3 regions of the Ruegeria sp. H9 genome follow, and region 2 is predicted to be linked to each of the others. Evidence: riboswitches for the same ligand, from Rfam matches in the RefSeq annotation. Region 2 holds a riboswitch; each other region holds the start of a gene.
The links. Region 2 has a riboswitch for cobalamin ahead of ACR0CZ_RS08120 (DUF1636 family protein). Riboswitches for the same ligand answer to the same signal wherever they lie in the genome.

Region 1 (7,608 bases), 1.1 Mb from region 2:
ACGGGATGTTCCTGCAGGAACTTGAAGGTGTCCTCGGCGCCATTGCCGGTCTGATAATCCAACAAAACCAGGAATTCCGGGTTCGATGCGGCAACGGCCTCCCACGAAGTGCGGCCCCAGCTCGTGTCCATGTCATGAGTGACGTTTTCACCACCGGCGGCTGTGATCATCGCATCGGGAATCGCGAATTTACCGGCGGTAAACGGAGCATCTGCAGGACCATCCAGAAGAAAGACGCGGGGCCTGGGCAGTTCAGCAGTCTTGGCTTCGATCGCTGCCAGCTGCTCTTTCCAGCCCGAGACCAAAGCCTCGGCCTTGTCTTCGACTTGCATCACCTTGCCCAAGCGCAACACATCGCCAAATAGAAGATCCATGCTGGCTTCGGGGCGATCCTTGTCCAGATGGACGCAGCTTTCGGTTAGAACCATGGTCTTGATTCCGAACGGTTCCAATGTATCTGGGGTCACATCACCACCCGGCTTCATGCCATAGTACCAACCGGCAAAGAACAGGTCGGGTTCAACCGCCACCAAATTTTCGACGGTCGGATATTTTGGCGCAAGCTCGGGGATGTCGCCACGCAGGGCATCAAAATCAGGGCTGGTCTTGTACCAGCCGGTGATGCCGGTCAGGCCGACGATCTTGTCCTGCAGACCCAATGCAAAGGCCATATCGGTCATGTTCATGTCATGCACAACCAGGCGCTCGGGCGCGGTATTAAAAACCAGCGGTTCGCCGCAGTTGTCTACGGTGACTTCTTGCGCAGCAGCACCGCTTGCCATGGCGGTGGCCAACGCCACGGGCCAGATGTATTTCATCTCAGTGTGTTCCTTCGACTAAGTTGAGACTGTAGTTCTTCGAATATCAAGCGCCGGGATCACGCGGCCTTCGTGGAGAAAGCAGAGGAAATCAACGCCAAAAGTTTCGCGGACTCTTTCGGGTGTCAGCACCTTGTCCACCGACCCAAACTCGATCATGCGGGTCGATTTCATCAGCGCCACGTGTGTGGCGAATTCGGGGATCATGACAAGATCGTGTACGATCATGACCACGGTGATCCCAAGCTCGGCGACCAAAGACAGCATCCGCCCTTTTGCATCAGGATCCAGATGGTTGGTCGGTTCGTCCAGAAACAGCAACGAAGGGTTCTGCGCCAAAGCACGCGCGATATGGGCACGCTGACGTTCGCCTCCGGACAGTTGGGCCATGCGCTTGTCCGCGAGATTGGCGAGACCGGTCAGGTCTAAAATCCGGTCCAGCTCTTGCGCGTGGCCTTCGGCAGAGCGGTCCGCACGGATGGGTATTTGCCCCAGCGCAACATAATCGCGTAACGCCAAGCGTCCATCGGGCAGTTCCTGCTGACCTACCACTGCAATCATGCGCGCACGCTCTTTGGCCGTGAGCTGTTTCAGACTGCGTCCTTTGATCCGAACATCGCCAAGTGCCAGCGGCTCAGCGCCGCACAACAGATTGAGAAGCGTCGTTTTCCCCGCCCCGTTCGGGCCGGCGATGGCTAGAATGGAACCCTCGTCCAACTCGAACGAGACGCCCTGCAACAGGACATCTCCGTTAAGGGCATAATACTCAAGGTTTTCGGCAATCAGAAAGGGTGGCAACGTCATTGCGATGCCCCCTGTTCGATCCGCGGCATGCGCGAGAGGGTTTTATTGGACAACGCCTGCGGGCGATCAGTGGCATTTGTCCAGCCATCCGGGCTTTCACGATACTGCGCTGCAAACTCAGCCAGCGCCTGCACCTCATCCGCGGTCTGAATGCCACCAAAAAGGTATTGCGCCTTTCCTACGGCCTGGAACCCAACCGTTCTGGGACTATCGCAGCCTGCCATGCAAGACGACGCGCGGATCGCAAAACTGCGAGGTAATTTCCCAGTCAACGCATCGCAAATTTCATCAAGGGGCAGCCCTTCAGTGCAGCTTTCGCAGACTAGAATGAAATGATCAGGCGTATCTGGCATGGTCCACTCCACTTGTTTCCAAGCGCATGCGGAAGCTGCCGACAATGTAAACACGCGATTGACGCGCCATCAAAGCCTCCTTCCAGGACGCCCCGCCCCGGGTTGGTTAAACATCTGATGGCAGGTCTCCTGACTTGCGGGTCCGCGCTCGGCCAACCTTCCCGACCCTGTGGACCAGTGGCTGTTTGACCTTGCTCACCGCTTACAGTTGCGGGGGCAGTTACGGAATTGGCACCTTTTGGCAAACCTCACCGTATTCCCTTTTCATCCCGCGGCAACACCACCGGGAACCATCAATCGATTGAGTGCCCGAGAACACCGGACACGTCAATGATAAAGTCGAAGGCGCCCAACTCTGGTCGAGGATCGAGCGCCGGCAACCACGTGTCCGAAGCACCAACCGAATGGGTAGGGCTGCGCGCCGAATTTGTCTGGCCACGGCTGTCCATAGTTGGTGTGTTTGGAAATTAGACAATCTGAGGTAAGCTGAACAAATTTAGAGGTTTAGCTTTGTCAGCGCCTTGCCCCTGTTTGATCATTGCCTGGGTTTATCCAAGGAGACGGTTCTTTGACACATGTTTCGCAAAACGCATTGCCGCCGGATATTGTTGATGATGTCATTGACCACAATCTCGAGGCCGTTGCACGGTGGAAAGGCCATCGCTTAAGGGCTCAGCATGGGCGCAGTCACGGGTGCGTGGCTGCAACATTCACCGTCAGAAACGATCTACCAGAACAGTTCCGTCACGGCCTGTTTGAACAGCCCGCTGCCTATTCAGCCGCACTTCGCTTTTCCAACGGCGCGCATCTGGATGACCGGAAATCGGATGCCCACGGGATGGCGATCAAGCTTTTTGACGTGCCTGGCCCCAAGCTGATCGACGCCGAAGCACTTGCGCATCTGGGGACCACACAACTCAGCGACGAGTTCGATTTTGTATTGGTCGATCAGGATGTGTTTCCCAGCTACGTCCCCGATGAATATGAGCGATTGGGCAGACTTGTCGCCACATTACAAGCGGTCCAGCACGCGATCAAAGGGCGACGAAAATGGAGCCTTAGGTTGATCACCAAAGGGCTGCGCGCAGGATTTCGCGCCTTCCTCACTCGTGAAGGCAAGCGTCAGTTTCGCGTCGCGAGTGATTTCGCCTCGAACTATATGCACTCGCCTTTTGAGGTCCATTTCTGGTCGACAACACCGTATCGGCTGGGCCCCGATCTAACAGTCCGATACCTGGCCCGCAGCGCTAAACCAAAAGTTCCGGCACATCCGTTAGACGACCCAGATGGGATCGGTCAGTGTTTGCGGCAAGACGTGGCCGATGGAGATAATCACTTCGAGCTGTGTGTGATTGAGCCCCCGCGCCCGGCCGACGAGTTCGATGTGCTAGACAATCGCATCCGGTGGGCATGCGATCCGCAACCAGATGCACCTCTTGATCCGTACCATCATACCGTCACGCCCGTGGCGGATATCACGATTCCCAAAGGTGCAGAATTTGATCCGCAGAATGGCGACGCGATGAGCTTCTCGCCCTGGCGTGTCACGGCAGATCACGAACCTTTAGGACCGATTAATGCGATCCGGCTCAGAACCTATCTTAGCCTGGCCCGCGCCCGGTTCCCGAACCGATGACCAAACGGAGATGTATTGATGCTGGACGTTGATGATCTGATCAAACTCGGATTCAAGATCTCCCCACCCGTTACGAGTTATTTGGCCGCGATCAGGCTTGCAAACGCCGCGAAGATCCACCGACCGCGGCCCTATACAATGGGCACAGACTACACGACATGGCCCGGCGTGTTTTCCCATCGCTGGATCGGTCGGCATACGACGCCAGAAGACCTCTCACCCGTCCTGCCGTCGGAAAGCGAAGTTGCTGATCTCTTTCGCCGACGGACACAAATGGATGGCAGCCCGCTTACCTTGATGTGCCCGCAAGGATCGACACTATTGTTTATCTCGGCCGCACAATGGTTTACCGACAGTTTCCTTCGCACCTTTGGGGCGAAAGGACCGGTTGATCAGACGGATTCGAACCACGAAGTCGATCTGTGCCAAATCTACGGGCTGAACGATTTTCAGACCGACATGCTGCGCGAACGCGATCCCGATACCAATGAACTAACCCACCGGCTGGCCTTTCGTCTGGATACACAGGGCGAGATGTGGGCTCCGAAGCTGTTTCAAAAAAACCAATCCGGTGGTGTTAAGCTAGCACCCCCTTTTGATGGCAGTCTCGCCACTGGCGAGAATTGCGGAAAGCCGTTGCACGATCCCTGCAAGCTGTGGAATGCGGTGAAACGGGCGCATCCGGGTCTCAGCGATCACGCAATCGACCAGCTACTGCTCGATTTTCATGCAACCGGGCTCGATAATGGCAATGGTACGATAGGCTATATCACGATCAATACACTGATGTTGCGCGCCCATAACACCTTTGCCGATCTGTTGTGGCGCGAAAAGCGCGGCATATCAGGCTGGGATAAAGAGCGTGTGTTCCAGACTACACGCTGCACCTTGATCGCATTGCTGATCAAGCTTGTGCTTGAGGACTACATCGCCCACATCGCCAATATGCCTTTCAAACTACCCGTTGGCGTCAATCGCTGGCAACCGTGGCATCATTCCAACCAGATCGCGATTGAGTTCAATTTGCTCTACCGCTGGCATTCGATGATCCCCGAGCGATTTATAATCGACGGCGCACAGGTTGGCCCGGAGGGGTTCAGATTCAATCCACGACTGGTCGAACAAACAGGCTTGGCGGAAATGATCCGATCATTGTCGCGCCAACCTGCGGCCCGCATGTCGCTGCGCAACACGCCCGATTTCCTGTTCCAAAGGCCTGCGCCCGGTGCTCCTGCCCCTGTCGAAGCTACGATTGCCCTGACGCGTAAGGCGCGTCTTCCGTCGCTGAACACTTATCGTCATCATTTCTGCCGCAAACCGCATTCAAGCTTTACTGAGATGATTGGTGATCAGCCGTTTGCGGAAGAATTGATTGCCGACCTGAGCCGGCTCTATTGCGACGTCAATAGGGTCGAGTTGTTCCCTGGTCTCTTTGCGGAACAGCACAAGGGCGATGTGATCATGGGCGATCTGATGACATCGATGGTGGCGTATGACGCGATCACGCAGCTTATGAACAACCCGATGGTATCCAAAAATTTGTACTCGGCTGAGACTTTTTCAGAGAAAGGTTTTCAGTTGCTGAAGAAAACTTCGTCATTCTCGCAGGTGGCGCGTTTTGTTGGCTTGGACCTGCAACCCGAAGACTGCACTTTAGGTCGACGTCCCGGCGGGACCTAAGACGCGACCGCGCGCTCTTCCAGCTCAGTAATCCGCGCGGCAACTTCCGTATCGGCTGGCCGGATGCAGGCAAGATCACTCAGCGCGCGCAATTCATACAGCGCCGCGCCCTGATCATTCGCCACGGCTATAGCTTCACGCAAAGCCGCCTCAGCCGCGTCGAACGGAGCACCTTGTTCCAGTAGAAGGGCTGCCTTGATCCGGTGGATTTCAGCCTCATAGTTCCGCTCGTCAGTGTTTTCTGCACATGTCAGGCCAGCCTCCACCGCATCCAACCCTTTCTGAATCTCACCCAGAGCAAGATAGCCCCGTGCGAGCTCGGTGTTGACGAGCACGCCAGCCGCCTCGGCACCCGTTGCGTGCATCCTTCCCCAAGCGGCCTGCAGCATGGCCACGCCCTCTGTGGCCTCGCCGGTTCTGATGGCAGCCCCGGCAAGATGGGCCGTCGCAACAGCTTGGTAATAAGGGCCGCCCTTGTCCTGAACAGCCGCGCTCAGCGCCTCGGCCATGCGCGCATAATCCGGGTGATCCATTTGCATGTGGATTTCGGTCAACCAGTGCATTGCATTTGCGATGATCAAGGGCTGGCCCGACGCCATCGCGGCGTCAACTGCCCGCTTGGCTTTGGCGAGTGCCACCTCAGTTTTGCCCTGAAAGCTGTCGACCAGCGCGCTCATACTCTCGATTTGTATCACGGCTGCAATATCGGGGCTGTTTCCAGCTTCGGCGCAATGCGCATCCGCATGAGACGCCGCTTGTTCCAGAGCTGCTGCCGCATCCTGAAACCGACCGCGCGGGGATAGCGCGGCCCCACAGATGTAGTTTCCGACCATTCGGGTGTGGTGATCGTCATACGCATCGATGATCGCTTGCCCCCATTGCTCGGCGTTCTGGTAATCACCTTTGACCATTGCAGCGGTAAACAGACCCCTGCCCGCGCGCACAAGAGTACGCCTGTCGCCCAGCTTTTCAGCCAGTTCAAAACTGCGCCCAAAGGCATCAATTGCGGGCTTGGCACCATAACCGACATGCACGCGTTCGGCAGCGGCCAGAAGGAATTGCAAGTTCAATTCAGCTTTATCGCGTTGGTCTACGGGCAACTCGTCCAACAGCCGCAATCCGTTTCGGGCATGCTGAGCCCCTTCGCGATTTGCGTGGCGCCTCAGGTTCAGCCGCGCGGCCTCCGACCAGGCGGCCACCGCCTTCGTTGTTTCACCGGCCAGTTCCCAGTGCCGCGCTATTTGTTCAGGCTGTCGGGCGGCTTCCGGTTGGGCGGCAAGGGCTTCCGCCGTGCGTCGATGCAAATGAATGCGACGGTCCCGCACAAGGCTTTGATATGCCGCCTCACGCACCAATTCATGGCGGAACCGCCAGATCATTTCGGCGTCGTCATTCGCGCCGGGCAGATGTTGCAATATACCCGTGGCGGCGAGCCCAAAGATAGCGTCTTCGGACTCGTCTTCAGTCAGTTCACTGATCTGAGCCAGCAAAGGTGCCCCAAAGGCACCACCAATAACAGCGGCTTCGATCGCGGCGCGTCGGAGTTCTCCGACCTCGTCAACCTGTTGCGCCAGGAGGTCATGCAAGGTGGCGGGAATGTTGTCCACGATACGTTCAGGCGACGCAGCGATGGCGGCAGAGCATTCCTTGATGAAAAGGGGCACACCATTGCCCCGCGCCAAAATCTGCGCCGTGGTGCGGTCATCAAGTCGCGCACCCGAGGCCGCCTTGGCCAGTTCTGACGATGTCGCATCATCGAGCGGTGGAAGCGACAATTGCTCAAGAGACGGTATGCTCTCTTTGATCGCTGATGGCGCCGGCATCCGCGAAACCATCAACATCAGTACGGGAAGTGATGTCAGATGCTCGGCCACGTCGCGCAGCACTGAAAGGGTCGATGGGTCGACCCATTGCATATCCTCAACCACGACAAGCACCGGTCCCTCTCGGCTGAGTTTTTGGTAGACGCGGATGAATATGTCACTCAGTTGCGCGCGCAGTTCGTCCTCACTGGTCGTCCCGCTGTCGCCGGGGCCCGGGGCAAGAATGAAATACAGCGTGCGAAGTTGCGCGTCGTCCAGAATATCGCTCAGATGTTCTGACAACCGGTCGCGACGCGCGGCAATATCGTCGTGATTGTGGATGCCGCACCACCGTTCGACCTGTGATACGAAGGGAAAGAACGGTGTGCTGACATGGAACGGGCTGCAGTGATAGGTCACCCATGCCTGCGGCCCGACCGACGAACGCAGATCACGGATCAGGTGCGATTTGCCAATCCCTGCCTCACCCAATATGTGAATCACCCGCCCTCTTC
Region 2 (7,608 bases):
ATCCGAGGACTTTATCGCCGAGGCCGCCCATAGGGTCCGCACCCCGCTGGCAACGGTCAGGTCTTATGCCGAGGCGACGCTGCAACGGGTGGAGAGAGAAGACAACCGCGAGGCGTTACGATCAATGATGCGCGCTATCGACGAAAGCTCTCGGGCCGCGGGGCAACTACTGGATCATGCCATGATCACATTCCGCGCCGACCATCTGGAGCGCGAGGATATCGATCTGGTGACTCTGATCCGAGAGCTTGTCCAGCGCTTGACGCCCATCGCTGAAATGAAAGACCTTTCGCTTGCTTTGACTGGCGATCCGCAGGTCATGTATTCGGGCGACCCCATCCTCATCCAAAATGCGGTGCGGAACATGGTAGACAATGCGCTTAAATATGCGCCAGCGGACAGTACCGTAGTCATCGATGTCGCAGGATCACCCACAGCCCGGATCACGGTCAGCGACCAGGGGCCAGGCTTTCCGCCCGATGAAATCGAAACGCTCACAAGACGTTTCGAACGTGGTCAGAACGCGGCAGGAACCATCGGATCGGGCCTCGGGCTAACCATTGCCCAGGACGTCGCGGTCGCCCATGGTGGCACGCTGGTACTGTCAAACAAAGCGGAGGGCGGCGCATGCGTTATCTTGTCACTCTGATCCTATGCCTGTTCGCCAGCGGCGCAGGGGCTCAGGATTGGGAAGACCGACAAATATTCAACGAAAGTGCCGACGGCCCCCGACTGCGGGTCATTTCCAGCACCGATACCGCCCTGTTTGCGCCGCTGATCGAGGATTTCGTCGCCCAGAATCCAGCGATATCGGTCGAATATCTGGTGACCGGCACGGCCGATATCGACCGACGCGTCCGAGCCACGCCAGAAGCGTTCGACGTTGTCGTTTCCAGCGCGATGGACCTGCAACTGAAGCTCGCGAATGACGGATATGCGCTGGCGCTTAATGATCTTCCGCACCCCCCTTGGGCGCAATGGCATCAAAGCCTGTTCGCCTTCACTTCGGAACCCGCAACCATCGTTGTCAACCGCACCGCGTTCGAAGGACAACCAATGCCGCAAACGCGGCAGGAACTGATCGAAGCGCTGCGTGCCCGCCCGGATGATTTTCGGGGCAAAGTCGGCACTTATGACGTGCGCCAGTCGGGATTGGGCTATTTGTTCGCGACGCAGGACGCCCGCGCCTCGGAGACCTATTGGCGACTGATGGAGGTATTGGGCGGCCTGGATGTGCGGCTTTATTGTTGTTCGGGCGACATGATTAACGACCTGGCGGATGGTACAATCGCGGTGGCCTACAACGTGCTTGGCAGTTATGCGGCGGTACGAACAGAAGGAAAGGATGCCCTTCAGATCATTCTGCCTTCGGATTTTCAGACGACGATGATGCGAACCGCCATGGTAACTGGCAAAAGCCGCTTGCCGGAGGAAGCGGAAACCTTTGTCCGGCACCTGACCACGCTGAATCCGGAATCACTGGCAGCACTGCCACTTCTGGACACGCAGGACTCCACGACCGAAAGCGCAGCGATAGCGCTGGACCCTGCGTTGTTGACGTTCCTCGATACGCTGAAGCGCAGAAAGTTCCTGTCTGCCTGGGAAAGTGCCGCTATTCAAAGATGATCGGACTTAGACAACAACCCTATCCGTCATCGCTGAACTTGTTGCTTAACACTGTTGACGCTGGAAGACACTAGCCAGCCTGGGTTACGTCGCACGAATCTATAATCAGAAAAATGATCTCGGCTCAAAGTTTCTCGACGGCCACCTGCGCCCCCATGATGGCCTTGAGCCGCAGCCCCGCAGAATTTGCCCCGAGGAATTCGTGGAACGCACGCATCACGTCATCTTTCCACCAACCGCGCCTGTGATAATCGTCAAGCATGATTACGCCGCCTTCGATCATCTTGGGCAGCAAAGCATCCAGATCCGTTTTTACGCCCTCGTAGGAATGGTCGCCGTCCAAATAGGCAAACCCGATGCTCTGATCTTCAAACAGGCTTAGCGCCGGTCGCGAATAGTCGCGAATGATCGAAATTTGCCCCTTGGCGATCTCGGTGCTGTATTTACCCGTTACTGCATCGTAGATCCGATCCATATCCTTTTGCGTGCGCGCTCCGGCAAGCGAAGCACCGCCATCCGGGTCTTGCTGTACTTGCCAGGGATCGATGAGGCACAATTTCGAGGGTTGCAGCTCTTCCAGCAGAATCCGCGAAAATTCGCCCTTCCAAACGCCAATTTCAACGCTCAACCGTCCATGCGGCATGGTCTTGAGCATTTCGCGCCGCAGGGAATCCTTCCGCTCGCGCTGCTCAGCTTGCTTCTTGCGGCGATCCTCAGCAGATACAGCTTCACCCATAGACGTCTTCTCCGGTTGAGGAATTTTGCAACGCTTCAACCAGATCAACCCAATCCGGTCTGGCTCTCAATTCTTCGGCTTTCGACCTGTGCCACTCACATGCTTTATGATGAAGGTCTGCCAATAGCGGATCTGCCATCATCTCAGCTTTGATGTCGTGCATAGCCGGCATGTGTTCCAGAATTGAGCGATCCTCAACATCATTGTGGTTCATCATGAGCCAGTATTTGAGCCCTTGATCCTGCCCCACATGATTGGTGCGCCCACGGTCGCGCTTGACCAAAAAGCTATCAGTGCTGCGCACAGCATAATGATGAATGCGCGCGAATTTATGGCTGAAACCACGCCATGCTTTCCATTTCACTTGGTCTGCTGGGTACAGGTTCCCGCCCGAATCCCGCCACAACACGCCTTCGTATGGCGTGTCAGGGTTCGGTGCATCTTCTGGATTGATCCTGGGACGATGGGCGCGAAAACGGCTGAATTTTCCGTTGTTGCGGAACAGCGTTTTGAACCCTTTGGTCCGATGATGCGGATAGCCGTCTTCGGTGGCGGCCAGAAAGAAAGTCTCAGGTACGGGTCGATCAACGAAATCGTTCTGACCCGCGTTTCCGAACATGCGCCAGCAGATCGAGATCGCGTCCGCCACGCCGCTGGCCTCAACGAGGCTTCTTATATCACTATTGGGCAAACGGATATTGATATACTCGTCCACATCCAAACTGAGAATCCAATCCGATGACAGATAGCTTGGGTGACTCCGCGCAAGCGAAAATGCACGAACCTGCGGCGCGGCGCGCGGACCCAGTCTGTTTCGTTGGTGGTGAGCCCAGCCAAGCGCTTGCAACCGTTCGCCCATGGCATCGGTACCATCAGCGCAATCATTGGTATAAATCAGAATGTCATCAAAGCCGATTGCGTGGTTGTAGGCCACCCAATCGATCATGAAAGGCCCTTCGTTTTTCATCGTTGTTACGATGAGAAAGGTCTCATTCGTCATAAGTTGTTCTCTTGCCTGTGCCGGTGTCGGACTCCTGTCGACCTATTTAGAATAGCACCAGAATTTTGTCCAACCAGGTCGCCAGACAGCCGCAATGCTTGCCGATTAATCGATCTACCGATTCTGCGGGATCACCTCATAACCCGGTTCTTCTGGCTCGTCGTCCAGCATCTCGGTTGGGAACCCTGGCGCCTGGATCTCCAGTCCGGTCGCGTCCTCTAGCCGCCTGATGATGTTCGGGGACAGTTCACGCTCACCATATCGCGCGATGCCATCTTCGAAAATCTTGATCATCAATGGGTTTATCTCCAGAGGAACTCCGGCACGGTCGGCGACCTCCTGAAACAGACCGATATCTTTTTTCACCAGATCCATGGTGAAGGAAATATCGCGCGAGCCGTTCAGGATGACCTGACTTTCGGTCTCGTGCACGAAGGATGTGCCTGACGATATCTTGATCGCTTCATAGGTGGTTCCAAGGTCCATACCGGCGGCCTTGGCTGTCACCAATGCCTCGGCGCAGGTGATCAGGTTGGCGGTAGCCAGATAATTGGTCAACACCTTCAGAACAGAGGCCGAGCCCAGATCGCCCGTGTGCAAAATGCGCCGCCCCATGGTGGTCAGGAATGGCAGGATACGTTCAAAAGTCTCACGATCACAGCCTGCGAAGATCGAGATATTACCCGTCGCTGCCCGGTGACATCCGCCGGAAACCGGGCAATCCACCGCTGCGCCGCCTCGTTCGATGACCATTGCGCCAAGGCGTTTGACTTCGGCTTCGTCAGTGGTCGACATTTCCATCCAGATTTTGCCAGGGCCGACCTCTGGCAACATTTCCTGCATCACCGCATCCGAGGCCGCAGGAGAAGGCAAACAGGTTATAACAGCATCGCAATCGCGCATCAGTTGCGCCGGGCTTTTGGCGGCTTTGGCACCCTTGGCGACGAATTCGGTCACCAGATCCGGGTTCAGGTCATGAACCGTCAGATCGATACCGTTTCGTAGCAGCGATCCAGATAGCTTGCCCCCTACATTCCCCAGCCCGATAAACCCTACTTTCATGCGCGGTATCCTCCTGTTCGCATCTTGCTGCCATGCCAGCACGTCGTTGCAGAAGTATCATGCCGCCCAGCGACTCCGACAGGTCGCTTTTTATCCGCTTTTTCACGGATCGGCGCGACTCGCTTGACAAGCAACCCTGCCCTGCCGCATGTCCCTTTCGTTGGTGTCTGCGAGAGCAGATGAAAAGGGAATGCGTCAGCGGTTTTTGCCGTCAAACGCAGCCGCCCCCGCGACCGTGACCGGAGAGGGTGCCCAAAGCCACTGGCAGTATGGCCGGGAAGGCGGGACATCCGACAGAGGCCTCCTCTGACATCCGCAAGCCGGGAGACCTGCCAACGCCCGAAGATGAAACCGGACGGGGTGTTCCGGTGTGGGGCTGTGATCGGCCCGCATGAAACCCCGTCCCCCACGAAGAGGATTTGGGGGGATGAGAGACATGACCGAGACCGCACCGGTCGAACTGCTGGTTTGCACTACCTGCCGTCGCGGGCTGCCTGTCGAGGATGACGCCCAGCGCCCCGGCACGTTGCTGCACAAGGCGCTTGAACAGGCGGGCCTGCCCGAAGGCATTACCTTGAAAGCTGTGGAATGCCTGTCGAATTGCGATGAAGGCTGCTCGATCGTGCTACGCGGAGGACCGGATCGCTGGACTTTCGTGTATGAGCATCTGAACGAGATCGACCATGTTGAAACCATCGTCGAAGGCGCAGCCAAATACCTCGCCACCGAGGACGGTTTGGTCAAATGGCGCGAACGTCCCGAACATTTCCGCAAAAACTGTGCGGCCCGCATTCCCCCGATTGGAGCCCTGAAATGAGCAATCTCGAGAAACTCCCCGTCACTGTGATCACCGGCTTTTTGGGCTCGGGCAAAACCACTTTGGTGAGACACCTGATGCAGAACCCGCAGGGCAAGCGTCTGGCGGTGGTCGTCAACGAATTCGGCGATGTCGGCGTCGATGGCGATATCCTGAAGTCCTGCGCCATTCCTGATTGCCCCGCAGAAAACATCATGGAACTGGCCAATGGTTGCATCTGCTGCACCGTGGCCGATGATTTCATCCCGACCATTGAAGCCCTGATGGCACTAGAGCCGCGCCCCGATCACATCCTGATCGAAACCTCCGGTCTTGCCCTGCCAAAACCGCTGCTGAAGGCGTTCGACTGGCCCGATATCCGCTCGAAAATCACCGTCGATGGCGTGATTGCTCTGGCCGATGCCGAGGCCGTGGCCGCTGGTCGGTTCGCTCCGAATGTCGAGGCGGTGGATGCGCAACGCATGGCAGATGACTCGATTGATCATGAAACTCCCTTGTCCGAGGTGTTCGAGGATCAGATTTCCTGCGCCGACATCATTCTGCTGACCAAGCCCGATCTGGCTGGCCCGGAAGGCGTTGCGAAAGCGAAAGAGATCATCGCCGCCGAAGCGCCCCGCCCCATGCCCGTGGTCGAAGTGGCCGAGGGTGCCGTGGACGTCCGCGTCGTGCTGGGTCTAGAAGCCGCGGCCGAGGATGACATGGACGCGCGTCCCAGCCATCACGACGGCCATCACGATCACGAGCATGACGATTTCGAAAGCATCATCGTTGAACTGCCCGAGCAAACCGATCCGATTGATCTGGTCGCCAAGATTGAACGATTGGCCAACGAGTTGAATATCCTGCGCGTCAAAGGCTATGCCGCCGTTCAGGGCAAGCCCATGCGCCTACTGGTTCAGGCCGTCGGTGCGCGCGTGCGTCACCAATATGACCGCCTGTGGGAGCCCGGCGAAGACCGTCGCTCGCGCCTTGTGGTCATTGCCGAGCATGACGATATCAAAGAGGCCGAGATCCGCGATATCCTCGTGGGTGTAACCGAGGCTGCCGAGTAAGACTTATGCACGTCGTCTTCCGCGAAAGCCATGGGCTCGAAGAAACCGAGACCCCGACCGATCTGGGTCAGAGCCCGGCGGACCTGGTGGTGCTGTCCTTTTCCGACAGTGACCTTGGCGCTTTCGCGGCGGGATGGCATCGTGGAGGTGGGCCTGAAGGACGCATGCCAACGATGCGGCTGGCCAATCTGACGGCGCTGAAGCATCCCCTCTCAGTCGACACATATGTCGAGCAGACACTGGAGGGCGCAAAGGGCATCCTGATCCGTCTGATCGGTGGAGTGCCCTATTGGGCGTACGGCTTGCAGCAGGTTCTGGCGCTGGCGCAGGCCAAAGGGATTGCACTGGCCGTACTGCCCGCAGACGGTCGCGAGGATACGCGGCTGGATGATTACTCTACCCTGCCTGTCTCGACCCTGCGGCGGCTGGCGCATCTGTGCGACACCGGCGGTGAGGTCGCGGCGCAGGCCGCTCTGGCGCAGATGGCACTGGCTGCGGGGTTGTATGCAGGTCCGGTCATGGGCGCCAAGACCATCCCCGAATGCGGTGCCTGGTGCCCAGATCACGGCGTGATCCCTGCAGAAAACGCTCTGCCCGGTGATGCGAAACGTATCATCGTAACCTTCTATCGTGCTTATCTGACCTCGGCGGACACAGCCCCAATCGCAGCGCTGATCCGCAGCTTGCGCGCGCGAGGTTTTGAGGCCGTCGGCCTGTTTGCCCCGTCGCTCAAAGCACCAAATGCCGCCGATTGGCTGCGCGAGACTATTGTAGCGCTGAAGCCTTCGGCAATCGTCAACGCCACCTCATTCTCAGGCAAGGGCGCATCAGGCACCTCACCTCTCGATGTGGCAGAGGTGCCGGTCTTTCAGGTGGCGCTGGCCACCTCACGCCGCAAAGCGTGGGCCGAAGCGGAACGTGGCCTTTCACCAGCTGATCTTGCCATGCATGTGGTCCTTCCGGAAGTGGACGGGCGGATCAACGCGGGCATCGTATCCTTCAAAGAGCCGGGCAAACGCGACCCGCATCTCGAGTATTCTCGCTTCGCTCATCGGGCTGAACCCGAACGGATCGAAGCCATCATCAACCGCGTCTCCGGCTGGCTGAACCTTCACGACAAACCCAAAGCGGAGCAGGTTCCGGCGCTGGTACTATCGACCTATCCCGGCAAAGACTGGCAGATGGCACATGCAGTGGGTCTGGATGCGCTGGCCTCGGCTGAGGCAATGTTGCTCGATCTGCAAGGCGAAGGGTATGACACCGCGCCTACCGAACCGATTGCTGAAACTCTTCTTGATGCCCGGATTTCATGGCC
Region 3 (7,608 bases), 910 kb from region 2:
TGTCAGTCATCTTGGTCTGCAGATCCTGCGCGGATTTCATCATCTTGGCCATGTCACCCAGGCCGCCTAAACCTTTTAGCATCGGTAATCTCCTGTCACTCGATTTGTGGCCTAGATACGAAGCGTAACCGCGCGGCACAAGAGGTCAGGATACTCCCGCCCGTCGTCAAGGTCTTTGGCAAGACCTTTCCTCCCGTTGGGCCCGGCAGCGCGCAAGGCGGGCTGCCGGGCCCAAAGCCGCTCAGGGGTATCGGCGTCAGCCGATGGCCCGTGGCGGGTGCGGGAGCATTTGGTTGAGGTGCGCTTATGCTCGAAAGTCAGTCCTCTTCAAACGGGTCCCATTCGTCTTCGACCTCGGGCAGGGCTTCGGTTTCGACTTGAGCGGCGCGTTGTTCTGCGGTTTCGATGCTCTTGATCCGCGCTTTCGGGAAATGAGTCAGCACTGCTTGCACCAGAGGATGCTGTTCAGCCTCGGCCTTCAGTGCCAAGTCTGCAGCGTCCCGTACCTCGGCAATGGTCGGTGCGTTGCCCTCAGCGACAATAGAAACGGCCCACCGGTTGCCCGTCCAACGCTGCAGCGACGCGCCCAATCGTTGTGACAGGTCGGTCGGGGCGTTGTCGGTTGGGGCGAACTCGATCCTGCCCGGTTGGTAGGATACCAGACGCACGCCGTTTTCGACCTCGACCAACAACTTCACATCCCGGTTGGCTCGGATCAGTTCGACCACATGTTCAAATGTTGGATAGCGTGCCAGCGCTGCCTGCACATCCTGGGCCAGCGCGGCCGTTGGCCCGCCTGCGTTGCCGCCGATTCCCGATGCGGCATAGGCCGATCGGGCCACAGCCTGTGGCGCGGCAGGAGCATGTCCCGGCGCACCGATTCCCTTGCCGGGGCCACCATTGGGCGGCGGAGGCGTATCTTGCAGACGCTTGATCAGCTCCTCCGGGCTAGGCAAGTCGGCCACATGGGTCAGGCGGATCACGGCCATTTCCGCAGCCATCATTGCGTTGGGTGCGGCGGAAACTTCCTCGAGCGCTTTCAGCAGCATTTGCCACATGCGTGTAAGGACTCGCATGGGCAGAGCCTCGGCCATTTGTTGACCTCGGGCGCGTTCGTCGGGGGAAACGGTGGGATCTTCGGCGGCATCCGGGGTGATCTTGACCACCGAAACCCAATGCGTGATTTCAGCCAGATCGCGTAAGACGGCGAGTGGATCAGCCCCTTCGGCATATTGCCCGCTCAGCTCGGTCAACGCGCCTGCAGCATCGCCGCGCAGGATCATATCCATCAGATCCAGCACCCGGCCCCGATCGGCCAGCCCCAGCATCGCGCGCACCTGATCCGCGCTGGTTTCACCGGCCCCGTGCGAGATCGCCTGATCCAGCAGTGAGGTCGCATCGCGCGCCGATCCCTCGGCGGCCCGGGTGATCAACGATAACGCATCCTCGGCAATCTGTGCCCCTTCGGCACCTGCAATTTTGCGAAGCAGTCCGATCATATCCTCCGGCTCGATCCGGCGCAGATCAAAGCGCTGGCAACGGGACAAGACGGTCACCGGGACCTTGCGAATCTCGGTGGTGGCAAAGATGAACTTCACGTGTTCGGGGGGTTCTTCCAGCGTCTTGAGCAGCGCGTTGAAAGCGCTGGTCGACAGCATGTGAACCTCGTCGATGATATAGATCTTGTAGCGCGCGGATGCAGCGCGATAGCGGACGCTGTCGATGATCTCGCGGATGTCATTGACACCGGTGCGGCTGGCGGCGTCCATCTCCATCACATCGACATGGCGGCCCTCCATGATGGCTACGCAGTGTTCACATTGACCGCAGGGTTCGGTGGTAGGGCCGCCGCTGCCATCGGGACCGATGCAGTTCATACCCTTGGCTATGATCCGAGCGGTCGTCGTCTTGCCGGTACCGCGGATGCCGGTCATGATGAAGGCCTGCGCGATCCGGTCCGCCTCGAAGGCGTTTTTCAGAGTGCGCACCATGGCGTCCTGACCGACTAGATCGGCAAAGGTTTCGGGGCGGTATTTGCGGGCAAGAACCTGGTAGGCGGGGCTGGGCGTCTCGGTCATGTCTGCTCTGTCGGATTCGCGTTACGCCGCAGCGTAGAGGCCCCCGCCGCCCGCGTCCACAGCCGGCCGGGACGATTTTCATTTTGGAATGCGTGGGTATGCGGCTAAAATCCACTCTATTCTATTTACTGGACCAGTATGTTGTTGGGTGAAGTTTGTTTGGGGGGAGATTATGTCGCAACTGGTGGTTTATGCGTTGCAGGTTGGCGGAGGCACCTTGGCCTTGTCCTCGATGCCTGGGCGTGGAGGAACGTATACAGAAGACCTTGATCTTATCGCAGACTGGAAGCCGGGACTTGTGATCTCGATGACCACTGAGGTCGAGATGATTCAGGATGGTGCGCGGAATTTTGGCGCTGATATTCAGGGGCGTGCCAGCAGATGGGTGCATTTGCCGATCGAAGATTTTGGCACGCCACCCAAAGAGATTTTGGACCGCTGGCCCCGCGTTGGCGCGACCGCACGTCAGGCGTTGTCAGGTGGTGGCCGTGTGCTAGTGCATTGCCGTGGTGGCTGTGGCCGATCCGGGATGGTGGTTCTGCGTCTGATGGTTGAATGCGGTGAACGGCCTGAGGCGGCATTGAAGCGATTGCGTACGGTGCGTCCTTGCGCAGTCGAGACAAATGCCCAGATGCTTTGGGCCGTTGAACCGGCCCGTGTTCAAGCCGTTTGACGGCTTAGACACCAACATGTGGCGAGATTTCGCCACCGTTGTGCTGCACCAGAAGCGAAGCCTCAAGCATGGCGCAAGGAGGATTCCTTAGCAGGTGTGCGGGTAGGCTGCGGTACTCGGTTCCGAACATCATGTCTGCGTAGTCATCCAGCCGGCCGGTATCGATTTCAGGATCGGTTCCGCAGAATACACGTATCTGGTCGCATTGGGCGCGAAAGCGGGCGGTGCATCCTTCCGGGCAGTGCGACAGATCTATGGTGCCTTCAATCTCAAACTCAGATTTCGTGACCGGTTTTGTGGCGGACATGGCCTGCGTCAGAGCCCGCGCCATTTGCGCCAGTGCGGGGCAGGTTGCCCCAGTACGTTGGCACACGGTCGCCGCGAATTCGTGCGTTTTAGTCTTCCAGATCATCAATGCGCCCTCCGCGCGCAGGGCGAGGGCGTGGTACAGGTTGGTCCGTGCGGAGCACGATCAAACCCGTCCCGGACACCCCGCCCGAGTTTCGGTTCTACATCCGATGGCAGGTCTCCTGACTTGCGGGTCATCGCTTTGCCGACCTTCCCAGCCTTCGAGGCCAGTGGTATCTCGGCATTGCTCTCCGCTTACAGTTGCGGGGGCAGTCTCGGACTAGGTTCTTTCCGGATTTATCCGGGCAGAACCGCACCGTGTTCCCTTTTCATCCCGGCCCGATTGGGCGCGAGAACCATCGCGACATGGCTAGCGGCTGCGCCGTGCCCGAGTCAAGAAGATTGCGTCAGGCAAGTGACGTATGGTCCAGTCACGTCAACCTTGACTTGAGGCGCTTCGGGTGAACTGATCAGTTCAGTCGGTATTGGAGGGCACCATGTTGGACACGCAGCAGGCGGTTGTGACCGAGGATTTTCAAATCCCGTCCGGCCCGGCAATGTTGTCGGCGCGGCTTTACCGTCCGGTTGCCGACCCCGAAAAGGTGGTCGTCATAAACGGTGCGACTGGGGTGCCGAGGGATTACTATCAGTACTTCGCCCGATGGCTCGCCGAAGAACAGGGCATGGCCTGCCTGACTTACGATTACCGGGATTTTGGTCACTCTTTGGTGGGTTCGCAAAAGCGGTCAAATGTCACCATGGCCGATTGGGCGTTGATCGACATTCCATCCGCCCGGGCCGAGATGCGCCGACGGTTTCCGCAGGCCAAGCTATGGAGCATCGGTCATTCCTTGGGCGGAATGTTTGGCCCGATCCAACCCGATATCGATCAGATTGACAGGATGATCTGTGTCTGTTCGGGTCTGGTAACGCTGGCGGATCACCCTTGGCCTTATCGCGCTTTGGCGGCGTTGTTCTGGTTTGGTCACGCGCCGCTGGTGGTCAAGGCGCTTGGCTACCTGCCCGGACGGTTGGTCGGGTTTGGATCGGACCTGCCTGCCCAAGTCTATTGGCAATGGCGCAAATGGTGCACCGCCCCCAAAAGCTATGTGCCAGAGATCGGCACGACACTGCCCGTCGCCCGCTGGGAAGACTTGGGCAAACGTGTCGATCTGTTTACCTTCGCAGATGATGAAATGGTGCCGCCGGATGCTGTCTGGCGTCTTGCCGATCTCCATGGACCCAAAGCCGGGCGCCATCTGCTTGCACCAAGCGAATTCGGAGTATCCAAGATCGGCCATATCGGTGCATTCGCAAGACGGAATGCGGCAGTCTGGCCTAGGCTGATCGCCTGATAGCGCTGGGCACCGGTAGGCCGTTGCCCAGCTTCGTTATAGCCCTTTACGGGATTTTTTCTCGTGCATCACGCTGCGCACCATCTTGCCGAACGCCTTGTCGCGGGCGCGGGCCTGCGCCACCGAAGCGGAATTGTGTTGGTCTTCGCGCCGCAGCTTGCGCCAGCGGTCCAGCCGCGCGGGATCAAGCGTACCAGCGTCGATTGCCGCCTGCACCGCACATCCGGGCTCGGTCTCGTGCTGACAATCCGAGAAGCGGCAATTCAGGCTGAGGTTTGAGATGTCCGAGAACACCTCATCCAACCCCTCTTGCGCATCTAGCAGACGTAACGCGCGCATGCCGGGCGTATCGATCAGCCAACCGCCGTTGCGCATGCGATGCAAGGCGCGTGCAGTTGTTGTGTGCCTGCCGCGCGCATCATCTTCACGGATACCTGCGGTGGCCTGATCCTGCCCCGTCATCCCGTTGGCGAGCGTCGTTTTCCCAACGCCGGATGATCCAAGCAAGGCGCTGGTTTGTCCTTTCGGACACCACGACAGAACTTGTTCGAGATCGCCGTGATCCAGCGCGTTGACCGCAAGTACCGTCAGAAACGGGGCGAGCGATTGGGCTTGATCTACATAAAGGCTCGGATCATCGCACATGTCCGATTTGGTCAGAACGACCACCGGATAGCAGCCTGCCTGATGCGCCAGCGCAAGATACCGCTCCAATCGTGGCAGATTAAAATCGGCGTTGCAGGAACTGACGATGAACAGCACGTCTACATTTGCAGCGATCAACTGCGCTGCAGCTCCGGTACCTGCCGCTCGGCGTTGAAGCTGGCTTCGCCGGTCAAGCATACGGCGTATTCGTTTGTTTTCATCCACCAGAACCCAATCTCCGACGGCATATGCACCGGTTGATTGATCCGGAGATAACAAAGGCGATTCACCTTCAGGGCTCAGCCCGATCAGTCGATCCCGGTGTACTGCCGAGATGCGATACGGAAGAAGTGACGGATCAGCCGTATGCTGAGCCGCGAAATGAGAGGACCATCCGAGGTCCGATAAGGAAAGTAACATTGGTCTGCCTGTGATCAGAAACAGCAATCCTGTCGAATGGCAATCGCGCATCCGCCGGCGACGTGTTCAGGCAATCAGTTGATCGGAAAGGATCAGAACCGGTCTGCCCGAAGGGTTTTTGCTACAATCATAAACGCCCTCCTGCGGCTGATAGGTTCTAAGTGAGAGGTTGGACATCGACCCAAGCGGGGCTCGTTGTGGCTGCTTCCTTCCGGACCTGACCAGGTTGGCGAGGCGCTCGCCCGCGCCAACCTCTCAGAGCCGATATAGGTGCATCCCCTGAAAATGGCAACCCGTCAGAAGGTCAGATGAATACGCATGAAACCATCCGCATCGTCGGGCAGAATGCGTGGATGATACTCAGCAAGCTCTGCAACATGGTGTAGCGCGCGCGGCCCCGTTGTCAGGATCGCGCCCTGCCTTTGGTTTGGTACAAAAGAAAAGGGGCGCGGTGCATGCGCAAGTGGGTCGGCGGGCAGTGTGCCAGCGACGTATTTGCATAGAATATCCTGTATGCTGATCTGAGGCAGGTCAATCATACGGGCTTGTCGCGCAATTGGAAAATGACCACCGCCATTGGCGCGGTAGTTATTGGTGGCGACAAGGAAACTCTGGTCAGGCGCAATCGGCTGCCCATCGAATTCCAGGTTGCGTATGCGGGAAAATGCCGGATCAATCACTCGACCGAGCGTATCGAACCGCGCCGGTTGCGAAAGATCGATCTGGTAGGTGACGCCATGCAGGACATCGAAGTTGAAGCCCGTGCGCTGAGGATCGGCAAGATCGATCGGGGCGTCTGATCCAAGTTGATGGAACAGCCCGGCTGACATCTCAAGCCAGTCCCGAATCTGAGAACCTGAGGCCAGCACCGCGCGCAATTCATTAGGAAAGACACTGAGATCGGCGATATGTCGAACTGAAATCTCGCCTGAGGGGATATCCGTGTAGTACTTGCTTCCTGCGCGCCCGCCGAACTTTGCCGGGGCGGCTGACGATATGATAGGCAAATCTGCCCAGTCGGTATCGACCAAATGCGGGCGTAGGGCAGCGGCCTGAGCCGCCGCAACCAAGGCCAGACCGCGATCCGGTACGCAATATGTGAAGTAGCTGTGCAGCGTGTGTGGGATTGTGCCCACTGGCCTGGTCACCCTTTTGCGCGTCGCAGCGTGGCCGGTCGCAAACAGCTCTGTGATCCTTTGGCATTCGGGTATTTCGGTGCCCGATTGAGCGATTGCCCGCGCTTCGACATGGCTGCCTGTAATGCGCCAATCGCCGGTGGTATCTTTTTGCAGTGTCAGATCAATGATCCCAAGATGAGACCCGGCCCAACCCTGCATGACAACCGGCGTTCCATGGACAAGCCCCCGCGTACTGTCGACGAATGGATAACCATCATGCGCCTTTCCGGGCAGTGTCAGATGGGTGTGGCCTGCGACGACGGCATCAATCAGCGGCATCTCGGCCAGCGGGATGATCGCGTTTTCCATATCCGGCTCGGCCATTGCCGATCCCAGTCCGGTATGCGCAAGGGCGACAATCAGGTCGCAACCTTGCACGCTGAGATCTTCAGCAGCGCGCCGCGCAGCGGCCAGAATGTCTGTTACCACGACCCGGTCCGTTAGCAGATGTGCTTCCCACTGTGCGGTTTGAGAGGGCAAAACAGAAAGAACCCCGATGCGGATTGCGGTGTCCTGTCCATTTAGTCTGACAACCCGATGCAGAATCGTGTGTGCATCCCAACCTTGTTCGGTCTGAGTGGTTTGCATATTGCTGCAAATCATTGGGCAGGCGGTTTGGCGAGCGATGCGATTGACGAGTTCCAGCCCAAATCCGAAATCGTGATTGCCCAATCCGATCGCGTCATAGTTCAACGTGTTGAACGCGCGTGGCAGGGGATGGGCGTCTGACACGTTTTCAGCTGCCCAGTTGCCAAATGGCGTTCCCTGCAGGCTATCACCATTGTCAAGCAACAGCACAAGGGCGTCATCGCGTTCAGCCTGTCTGCGCGCCTCGTGAATCAGGCTGGCGGTACGGGTCAAACCAATCGCGGGTTCGGGGCGATCCGAATAGTAATCATATGACGTCAGGT

Region 1: it holds a riboswitch for cobalamin, as region 2 does, so the genes downstream of both, ACR0CZ_RS02615 (DUF1636 family protein) here and ACR0CZ_RS08120 (DUF1636 family protein) in region 2, are expected to answer to the same signal.
Region 3: it holds a riboswitch for cobalamin, as region 2 does, so the genes downstream of both, ACR0CZ_RS03550 (hypothetical protein) here and ACR0CZ_RS08120 (DUF1636 family protein) in region 2, are expected to answer to the same signal.

The regions. Positions count from the first base shown of each region.
Region 1 is NZ_JBQFNX010000001.1:587,946-595,553, forward strand. Features, by position in the region: gene ACR0CZ_RS02605 (ABC transporter substrate-binding protein) at 1-818, opposite strand, end outside; gene ACR0CZ_RS02610 (ABC transporter ATP-binding protein) at 837-1,622, opposite strand; gene ACR0CZ_RS02615 (DUF1636 family protein) at 1,619-1,975, opposite strand; cobalamin riboswitch at 2,078-2,285, opposite strand; gene ACR0CZ_RS02620 (catalase family protein) at 2,544-3,611, shown strand; gene ACR0CZ_RS02625 (peroxidase family protein) at 3,630-5,291, shown strand; gene ACR0CZ_RS02630 (adenylate/guanylate cyclase domain-containing protein) at 5,288-7,608, opposite strand, start outside.
Region 2 is NZ_JBQFNX010000001.1:1,685,808-1,693,415, reverse strand. Features, by position in the region: gene ACR0CZ_RS08145 (sensor histidine kinase) at 1-649, shown strand, start outside; gene ACR0CZ_RS08140 (ABC transporter substrate-binding protein) at 628-1,626, shown strand; gene ACR0CZ_RS08135 (class I SAM-dependent methyltransferase) at 1,751-2,362, opposite strand; gene ACR0CZ_RS08130 (glycosyltransferase family 2 protein) at 2,355-3,362, opposite strand; gene ACR0CZ_RS08125 (NAD(P)-dependent oxidoreductase) at 3,477-4,463, opposite strand; cobalamin riboswitch at 4,569-4,775, shown strand; gene ACR0CZ_RS08120 (DUF1636 family protein) at 4,861-5,241, shown strand; gene cobW (cobalamin biosynthesis protein CobW) at 5,238-6,293, shown strand; gene cobN (cobaltochelatase subunit CobN) at 6,299-7,608, shown strand, end outside.
Region 3 is NZ_JBQFNX010000001.1:773,656-781,263, forward strand. Features, by position in the region: gene ACR0CZ_RS03535 (YbaB/EbfC family nucleoid-associated protein) at 1-82, opposite strand, end outside; gene ACR0CZ_RS03540 (DNA polymerase III subunit gamma/tau) at 318-2,078, opposite strand; gene ACR0CZ_RS03545 (phosphatase domain-containing protein) at 2,251-2,751, shown strand; gene ACR0CZ_RS03550 (hypothetical protein) at 2,756-3,163, opposite strand; cobalamin riboswitch at 3,255-3,475, opposite strand; gene ACR0CZ_RS03555 (serine aminopeptidase domain-containing protein) at 3,597-4,454, shown strand; gene rsgA (ribosome small subunit-dependent GTPase A) at 4,491-5,519, opposite strand; RNA gene ffs (signal recognition particle sRNA small type) at 5,679-5,777, opposite strand; gene ACR0CZ_RS03570 (bifunctional 2',3'-cyclic-nucleotide 2'-phosphodiesterase/3'-nucleotidase) at 5,816-7,608, opposite strand, start outside.